Regions from separate parts of the Bradyrhizobium icense genome, predicted to be linked through region 1. Evidence: riboswitches for the same ligand, from Rfam matches in the RefSeq annotation. Region 1 holds a riboswitch; each other region holds the start of a gene.
What was found. Region 1 has a riboswitch for cobalamin ahead of LMTR13_RS36710 (TonB-dependent receptor). Riboswitches for the same ligand answer to the same signal wherever they lie in the genome.
Positions count from the first base shown of each region.

Region 2: linked by a shared signal. The riboswitch ahead of LMTR13_RS27145 (DUF1636 family protein) and the one ahead of LMTR13_RS36710 (TonB-dependent receptor) in region 1 are both predicted to bind cobalamin.
Region 3: linked by a shared signal. The riboswitch ahead of metE (5-methyltetrahydropteroyltriglutamate--homocysteine S-methyltransferase) and the one ahead of LMTR13_RS36710 (TonB-dependent receptor) in region 1 are both predicted to bind cobalamin.
Region 4: linked by a shared signal. The riboswitch ahead of LMTR13_RS27080 (energy-coupling factor ABC transporter permease) and the one ahead of LMTR13_RS36710 (TonB-dependent receptor) in region 1 are both predicted to bind cobalamin.

Region 1 covers NZ_CP016428.1:7,911,065-7,913,262, forward strand. Annotated here, with positions in the region: gene LMTR13_RS36705 (FecCD family ABC transporter permease) at 1-556, opposite strand, end outside; cobalamin riboswitch at 702-901, shown strand; gene LMTR13_RS36710 (TonB-dependent receptor) at 1,015-2,198, shown strand, end outside.
Region 2 covers NZ_CP016428.1:5,810,000-5,812,197, forward strand. Annotated here, with positions in the region: gene cobW (cobalamin biosynthesis protein CobW) at 1-812, opposite strand, end outside; gene LMTR13_RS27145 (DUF1636 family protein) at 809-1,183, opposite strand; cobalamin riboswitch at 1,274-1,490, opposite strand; gene cobO (cob(I)yrinic acid a,c-diamide adenosyltransferase) at 1,530-2,183, shown strand.
Region 3 covers NZ_CP016428.1:5,846,459-5,848,656, forward strand. Annotated here, with positions in the region: gene metE (5-methyltetrahydropteroyltriglutamate--homocysteine S-methyltransferase) at 1-927, opposite strand, end outside; cobalamin riboswitch at 1,030-1,225, opposite strand.
Region 4 covers NZ_CP016428.1:5,796,660-5,798,857, reverse strand. Annotated here, with positions in the region: gene cobA (uroporphyrinogen-III C-methyltransferase) at 1-669, shown strand, start outside; cobalamin riboswitch at 721-939, shown strand; gene LMTR13_RS27080 (energy-coupling factor ABC transporter permease) at 978-1,655, shown strand; gene cobF (precorrin-6A synthase (deacetylating)) at 1,705-2,198, shown strand, end outside.

The sequences.
Region 1 (2,198 bases):
GCACCACGAACGGATTGCTGGAGAGGTTCATCACCAGCGCGGTGGCGGCGCCCGCAAAGCTCGAGATCGCGAGACCCGACAGGATGAGAATCAGCAACCCCGCATTGCGCCCGGCGATCGAGAGCAGCACGAACACCGAACCGAACGCCGCAACGATCGCTGCGACCGGCAGCGCATAGGAACGCACATCGGCCAGCCCGAGCGCGATCACCAGCACCGCGCCGAATGCGGCCGATTGCGGCGCGCCGAACAGCGAGGGCGAGGCCAGCGGATTACGCAGCAAACCCTGCAGCGCCGCGCCCGACAGCCCGAGGATGGCACCGATCGCCAGCGCCAGAAGCGTGCGCGGCAGGCGGATTTCCCGCACGATCACCTGCGCCACCTCGCCGCCGCCGCCGAACAGCGCTTCCGCCACGGCAAGCGGCGACAGCCGCACCGGCCCTATGCCGAGCGAGATCAGCATCAGGAGCACAACGAGGGCGGCAAGCGCCGCGGTCGCGCCGATCCGGCGGCGCGCGGCGCCCTCATTGGTCAGGGCTACGGCTTCAACACTCATCGATCGTCCTAAAGCAGGTTTACCCGCCCCGGTACAGGCGGCGGGCAAGGGACCTCAGGCAGTGCTCATGCGGCAAAAATAGCGCACTCGTCCAGTGAGGATCGCCGGACGCCCCGGGGCGCATTGACTCGGACTTTGTCAAACTTCTACCATAGTTCCCGACGGTTCCCGTTCTGGGGATCAAAAGGGAATGCGGTGCGGGGAAATCCCCCAATTCCGCGGCTGCCCCCGCAACTGTAAGCGGCGAATCCTTCGTCATAAGCCACTGGGCATCTCGGTCCTGGGAAGGCGACGATGGGGTAACGACCCGCGAGCCAGGAGACCTGCCGTCAGCCGTGGTCACACGCGAAGATGTCGGTCGGGGAGTACAGACATTAGCTTCACCTAAGCTGCTCTAAGCACATGGTGAGACTTGGTTCGCTGTGACGTGCCACTGACGTCATACCGAGGTCTGAACCATGTCTTCCACCAATACAGCCACGCGGCGCCGCCGCTTTTGGCTCGCCTCCAGTTTTCTCGTTCCCATCGTGTCGCTCGGCATTTCCGGCGCGCACGCGCAGGCGCCGTCGTCCGAACAGTTGCCGCCGATCGAGATCATTTCGCCTACCGACCCGAACCGAACTCGCGCAAAACCGACCTACGATGAAGGATCAACCTCGCGCCGCGTCGTGCCGGCAGCCGCGCCGTCGACCGGCAGGCGGCCCGCATCCGGGACGCGCTCGAACGTCGCAGCGCAAAGTGCTTCTCAGGGTGCGGGCGGAAACGGCCGGCAGTTCTCCGGCATCGTCGGCACCTCGGCGACCGTGATCACTGCAGAGGAGATCGCGAATTCGCCGGCCCAGACGCTGTCCGAGATCATCGCGCAGACGCCCGGCGTACAACTGCAATCGCTCTATGGCGGCGTGAACGGCGCGAAAACGACGGTCGATCTGCGCGGGTTCGGCGCGTTCGCCACCGCCAACAGCCTCGTCCTGATCAATGGCCGCAGGCTCAACGATATCGACATGGCCGGCGTCGATCTCTCGACCATTCCGCTCACTTCGATCGAGCGCATCGAAATCACCCGCGGCAACAGCGGCGCGGTGCTCTACGGCGACAACGCGGTCGGCGGCGTCGTCAACATCGTCCTGAAGAACGGCGTCGGCGGCCCGCCGGTCACGATCCGCAGCGAAGCCGGCGTCGGCTCGTTCAATCAACGGCTTGCGAATATCTCGGCCGCGACCAACTACGGACCTTGGTCGACGTCCTTCTACGGCAACGCCATCAAGTCTGACGGTTACCGGGTCAACAACGCCCTCGATCAACGCAACGGGGTCGGCAATCTCAATTATACCACACCGGACCTCAAGGCCTTCCTTACGGTGACCGGTGACGACCAGAAGCTCGGTTTCCCGGGCGGACGTACCGTCGATCCCTCAATCGGACTCAATCAACTCGTCACCGATCGCAGGGGCACCAATACGCCGTTCGACTACGGCAACCAGCAGGGCGCCAGCGCAACCACCGGCTTTACCAAGACAATCATGAACGGCGTCGATCTGATCGTCGACGGCGGCGTTCGGAAGAAGGATACGCAAAGCGGTTTCTTCGGCGCGGTGCCGTTTGCCTCGCCACTTCCGAGCTTCTCCTCGACCTATAACGA
Region 2 (2,198 bases), 2.1 Mb from region 1:
CCGACCAGCGCATCGATATCAGCAAGTTCCGGGAGCTCAACTATAACCGAGGCGAAGTCGTCGTGCTCGTGCTCTTCTTCGCCGTCATGATGAGAGGGGCGCGCAGCGAGATCGTCTTCTGCCGCCGCTTCGAGACCAAGGATGATACGCGCATCGACAGCGCCGTCGACGACCGGCAACATCGGCACGCGACGCGGCATTTCGGCGACGATCGCCGCCTTGGCCGCTTCAAGTCCTTCAACGCCGGCAAGGTCCGCCTTGGTGAGCAGCACGATATCCGCGCACGCGATCTGATCCTCGAACACTTCCGACAGCGGCGTCTCGTGATCGAGGTTTTCATCGGCCGCACGCTGCGCTTCCACCGCGACTGGGTCTGGCGCAAAGCGGCCGGCCGCCACAGCCTCGGCATCCGCAAGCGCAATCACGCCGTCGACCGTGATCCGCGAGCGGATCTCCGGCCAATCGAACGCCTTGAGCAGCGGCTTTGGCAAGGCCAATCCCGATGTCTCGATCAGGATATGGTCGGGCTTCACGCGCCGCGAGAGCAGCTGCTCCATGGCGGGAATGAAGTCGTTAGAGACCGTGCAGCAGATGCAGCCATTGGCGAGCTCGACGATATTCTCGGCCGGACAATTGACATCCGCGCAGGACTTCAGGATCTCTCCATCCACGCCTTCGCTGCCGAACTCGTTGACGAGCACCGCAAGCTTCTTGCCGTTGGCGTTGGCGATCAGGTGCTGGATCAGCGTCGTCTTGCCCGAACCGAGAAAGCCGGTGACGACCGTGACCGGAACCTTGGCGAGCGTGTTCATTCTGCGGCCTCCGGCAGGATGGTGATGGGTGGAATGCGGGCAAGCGATTGTTTGCGGAAGATCTCCGGCCGGCTGCGCCACGGCACGATGCCGTCGGGCGCCGCCGCATAGGCCGCAGCACCGGCGATCACGTCCGGCGCATTTGCGTCGGACAGGCGGCCGTAGACGTAAGACCACCGTCCAGGCGCGCTGAGCGCGACCGAGCAACCGTGGCTACAAGCGGACAGGCATTCGACCGGAACGACGTGGACGTTTTCCGGCACGCCGGCCTCGAAGATGGCGCTGTGCAGACGCGCGCCTGGCGTGATTTCGCCTTCGCTTAGGGGTTGGCCGGCACGGCAGGTGATACAGACATGAAGCGTGACGGTCATCGCCCTCCTCGACGTGTTGGCGGAGGCGATGAGGCGCACGAACCGAAGACACAACGGTTCGTTGCCGTCGCGGAGCACCCCGTCCGCCGGTCTCAAGTCTCTGCGCTGGCAGGTCTCCCGGCTTGCGGAGCAGGTTTTCCCTTCGATCTCCGCCTTCCCAACCCCTGACGGGTCAGTGGCTTCTAGAGATCTCTCCGGTCACGGTCGCGGGGGCGGCTGCGTTTCAGGTTCAAGCTTTGCGGCTAGAGCCCTATCGCATTCCCTCTTCGCCTGTCGTAGGACAGGAACCAACGCCACCCCACCATTTGCCCAAGCGTGCAACTTGTCAAGCCAAAGGAGCGTGCTGATGACTTCCGAACCTGATGCCGCTGAGGACGAAACCGTGACCTCCGAAGCCTCGCTGGACGCCCGCCATGCGGCCAAAATGGCGAAGAAAAAAGCAGCGCGCGACCGGATGATGGCCGTCAAGAGCGGCGAGAAGGGACTCATCATCGTGCATACCGGCGCGGGCAAGGGGAAATCCTCCTCGGCTTTCGGCATGATCATGCGGTGCGTCGCGCATGGCTTTCCCTGCGCCGTCGTGCAATTCATCAAAGGTGCGTGGGACACCGGCGAGCGTCGCCTGCTGACCGGACATTTTGGTGAATTGTGTCAATTCCATGCGATGGGTGAAGGGTTCACCTGGGAAACACAGGACCGCGCCCGGGATATCGCCGCGGCGCGCGCCGCATGGCAAAAGGCCAAGCAGCTGATCGCCGATGAAGCCTTGCGCATGGTCGTGCTCGACGAGATCAACATTGCTCTTCGCTACGACTATCTGGAGATCGCAGAAGTCGTCGAGTTCCTGAACAATTCAAAGCCGCCGATGACGCATGTCGTCCTCACGGGGCGCAATGCCAGGCAGGAATTGATCGATGCCGCCGACCTCGTCACGGAGATGACGCTCGTGAAGCATCCTTTCCGATCCGGCATCAAGGCGCAGCCCGGCGTTGAGTACTGACGAATCAACCGCGGA
Region 3 (2,198 bases), 2.1 Mb from region 1:
GCGGCCATCGACGACGCCGAGAGAGAGGACAATATCCCTTCGAGCGTCGGCGACAATCGCGCTCAATTGCTCCGGGGCGCGGACCAGGTCGATGTGAAGGCCCGCGACCGGCAACGTCAAAGCGGTTTCCAGGTTGTCGCCGATCGTTCCAAAATAGGTAGCGAGCATGATCTTGAGGTCGGGAACCTTCTTGGCCAGGTGGGCGTAGGTCCGGCGCAGCGCGTCGCGTGTGGCATCATCGAGGTCCAGGACCAGACATGGCTCGTCCAGCTGCACCCACTCGGCGCCCCTTAGGGTGAGTTCGCGGAGAACATCTATATAGACCGGCAGCAGCCTATCGAGGAGCAACAGCGGATCGAATGCAGGATCGGCGCTCTTGCCGAGCTTCAGAAAGGTGACCGGACCAACCAGCACCGGGCGCGTCTGACAACCCAGGCTTTTCGCTTCTTCATACTCCTCGATCGGCTTGCGAGAGGAAAGCGTGAAGGTCTGGTCCTTGTGATATTCCGGCACCATGTAGTGATAATTGGTGTCGAACCATTTGGTCATCTCCTGCGCTGCCGCGCCGTGCTCGGCGTGACCGCCATTCGCATCATGGTCATCGCGCTGTGCGCCCCGTGCCATCGCGAAGTAGGTCTTGAGCGAAACAGGGCCTGCGCTCCAACCGTAAATTTCCGGAATGGCACCGACCATCACGCTGGTATCGAGCACATGGTCATAAAGCGAGAAGTCATTTGAAGGAATAAGGGTTACGCCGAGCGATTTCTGCCGCGCCCAGTTGGCGGCGCGAAGCGCAGCCGCAGCCTCAAGAAGCTGCGTTTCGTCAGACTTTCCGGCCCAATAGCTCTCGAGCGCGAGTTTGAGTTCGCGGCGCGGACCGATGCGCGGCGTGCCGAGGGTAGCGACAGGAATCGAGAGAAGAGACATAGCTTCAACCCCATGTTGGGAGCAAAGGCCATGGCGGACGCGTGCAGAAAAAGCCGCCGAAGCGGCAACTGCTTGGCGCACCACCGGGACACCCCGCCCGTGGACGAATATGTTGTCGGGCCAGGTCTCCTGGCTCGCGGGTCGTCGCTGCTGTCCGGCCTTCCCAAAGCCGCGCGGCTTCAGTGACTTCTATTGGACAGCGGCTCGCCGCTTACAGTTGCGGGGGCAGCGCCGGCATCGCACCGGCTTCCCTCTTAGCTCCGGATCAATCCGGAGAACCTCGACATCTCCGATTACCTGCAAGAGGACCGTTCCGTCAACCTCTCGATAATTACCTGTGAGGTTCTCGGGAGCGATCGTCTGGACAACGGAGGCATCTAGCGCCTCGTCGTCGTGCGGCCCGATCCTCGCATAGAGTTCGGTGCGCGTCTGGATTCGATCGACAATCTTGTGGGTGCCGCGGTCGCGCGATCGCAGCTTACAGATCTTCCTGCGCCTTGTTCGCCACCCGCAGCGCAGGACACCGGCCAGATCACCATTGAATAATTACCTCGAATTCTGCCGCCGCAAAGCAACGGCGTCTTGCCGAAGGCCGTCATGTTGGCGAGCAGCGGCACGCCCGGCATCCGCTCGGCAAAGGCACGAACATTTCCGCGGTGTTGAGCGCGCCGGGAAAATCGGTAGGCGCCCGCCTCCAACTCTGCACGCGCTTATGTGCTGTATCGCGAGGCACACCCATATCTTGCCGAAACTACTGTCGCATCGCCGTACCCATGCGGTGACGTAGCCATTGCCCGATGGTGGCCAACTGCGCGCATATCTTCCCCTGCATCCGCTCCGCGACCACCTAGGCCAAAAACGCCCGTTCAGGCATGACTGCCGCATCACCTTCCAGGCCCTTGCTTGAAAGTTACCGGCAACCCCGATCTCGCGGCCTTCGAGCGGCATGTCATCCATTCCGTCGTCTGGGACTTGAACCGTCCACCGTCGCACTCCGAAACGACCATTCTGCCCGCGCCATATTCCGCGTAACGCTTCGTCAGTTGCAGGCCTTGGAGCAGACATCGGCAGTGCTTGCGGCTTGGCTGTCGGCCTGGGACCAGCTCGGTCCGGCGGACGCCGACGACCCATCGATGCGCTACATTGACATTCCTATCGGCCTGTAGCTGCTCAAGATTCTGAACTCGCAGTGTACGTTACGTACAGACCATAATAGATCACCGAAACCCGTGATGAGGGTCGCCGAGATGACCATCCCGCCTGAACAACGA
Region 4 (2,198 bases), 2.1 Mb from region 1:
AAGGCGGCTGCGCGTCTGCGCGCCGCTGATGTCGTGCTGTATGACGACCTTGCCTCGGGCGCGATCCTCGATTACGCCCGAGCCGGGGCCAATCTGGTAGCGGTTGGCAAGCGTGTGGGCCGGCCCTCAGCCAAACAGGAGCACGTCAACCGGCTGCTCATCGACTACGCTGCCGCAGGCGCCCGCGTTGTTCGTTTGAAATCGGGAGACGCCGGCATCTTCGGCCGGCTTGAAGAAGAGATCGAGGCGCTGCAAACTGCGGGCATCGACTACGAGATCATACCAGGCGTCACCTCGGCCTGCGTTGCGGCAGCGCGCGCCGGCATTCCACTCACCCGCCGGCACACCTCGCGCCGCGTCCAGTTCGTGACCGGCGCAGATGTCACCGGGCGTTTGCCCGCGGATCTTAATTGGGCGGCACTGGCCGATCCGGAATCGACGACCGTGGTCTATATGGGCAAGCGCACATTCCCGGCGCTCGCGGCAAAGCTGATCGAGCACGGCATGGCTCCCGACACGCCGGCGCTATTTGCGGAGTCTCTGGGCCGCGCTGAGGAGCGGATTGTCCGCACCACGATTGCAAAGCTTGCAGAGCAGCTCGCGCAAGCCAGCGCCGCAACGACGGCGGCGGTCATTCTTTTCGGCGCGTTGGCGGGAGAGACTCTGTGATGATGCCGTCGCCCGATCTTGCGTGCCCCTTGACGTCTCCTCGTCGGAAGGAGCACACAGAGCAGGCATGGTGCTCGAAGCGGCGCAAAGCGCCGGAGCATAATCGGGAACGGGGAAGGGCGGACCTGAATGCGGCGCCCAAAGCCGCGGCCGCCCCCGCGCCTGTAAGCGGTGATGGGCTCCGAACCGCCACTGGGCCGTCAAGCTTGGGAAGGCCGGGATCCGTTTCGAACCGCGAGCCAGGAGACCGGCCCTGTAGTTTTTTATCACCAGCGCCGTCGGGTGTGACGGCAGAAGGGACGTAAGTCATGCATATTGAACCAGGTATCGTTACGGGCGCCAAGCTCGTGCTGAGTTACGCGACCGGTGCCGTTGCCGCCGGCTGCGCTCTCAAGCTCACGGTCGAAACCGTGCGCGAGCAGGGGATTGTTTCATTCGCGGTGCGCACCGTCGCAACAACGGCTCTGGTCTTCTCGTTCTTCGAACTCCTGCCGCATTTCCGGATCGGGGTCTCGGAGGTGCATTTCATTCTCGGCTCGACGCTGTTTCTCCTGTTCGGTGCAGCGCCAGCCGCGTTCGGGCTGGCGCTTGGTCTTCTGCTGCAGGGGCTGTTCTTCGTACCGACCGACCTGCCGCAATATGGTATGAACGTGACCACGCTGCTGGTGCCTTTGTTTGCGATCCAGGCGCTGGCCGGGTGGATCATTCCTCGCAACACCGCCTATGTTGACCTGCAGTATCGCCAGGCGCTTGCGCTTTCGACCGCCTATCAATCCGGCATCGTGGCGTGGGTCGCCTTCTGGGCGCTGTATGGTGCGGGCTTTGCGGCCGAGAACCTCGCCTCCATCGCGTCTTTCGCCGCTTCCTACGCGCTCGTCGTAGTATTTGAGTCGCTGGCCGATCTGGCCGTGCTGGCACTGGCGAAATCACTGCGAGGTGTGACGGCCGATGGTCTTGTTACCTATCGCCTTCACAACGCAGCCTGAAGATGGCGTAAGGGCGGTCGCAAGCGCGGCCGCCCCCACTCATAACGTGATGCTGACACTCTCCCTGATAGGCATTGGCTGCGGCGATCCCGAGCAGCTCACGCTTGCTGCGATCCGCGCGATCAATGCGGCTGACCTGGTGCTGATTCCGCGCAAAGGTGCCGCGAAGTCCGATCTCGCCGACCTGCGCCGGCTCATTTGTGCGCAAGCCTTGACGAACAGCCACACGCGCGTTGCTGAGTTCGACCTGCCCGTTCGCGACACCGCGCAGGAGCACTACCGCAAGGGAGTGGAGGAATGGCACGACGCCGTCGCCCTGACCTGGTCCCGGGCAATTGCGGCGCATATCGGTCATGACGGGCGCGTTGCCCTGCTGATCTGGGGCGATCCTTCGCTATACGACTCGAGCCTGCGGATCGCACGAAGGCTTGATCCGTTGCCAACGATCGAGGTCGTGCCAGGCGTCACGTCGATCCAGGCACTTTGCGCCGTGCATTCACTGCCGCTGAACGACATCGGGGAGCTCTTTCTCGTCACCACCGG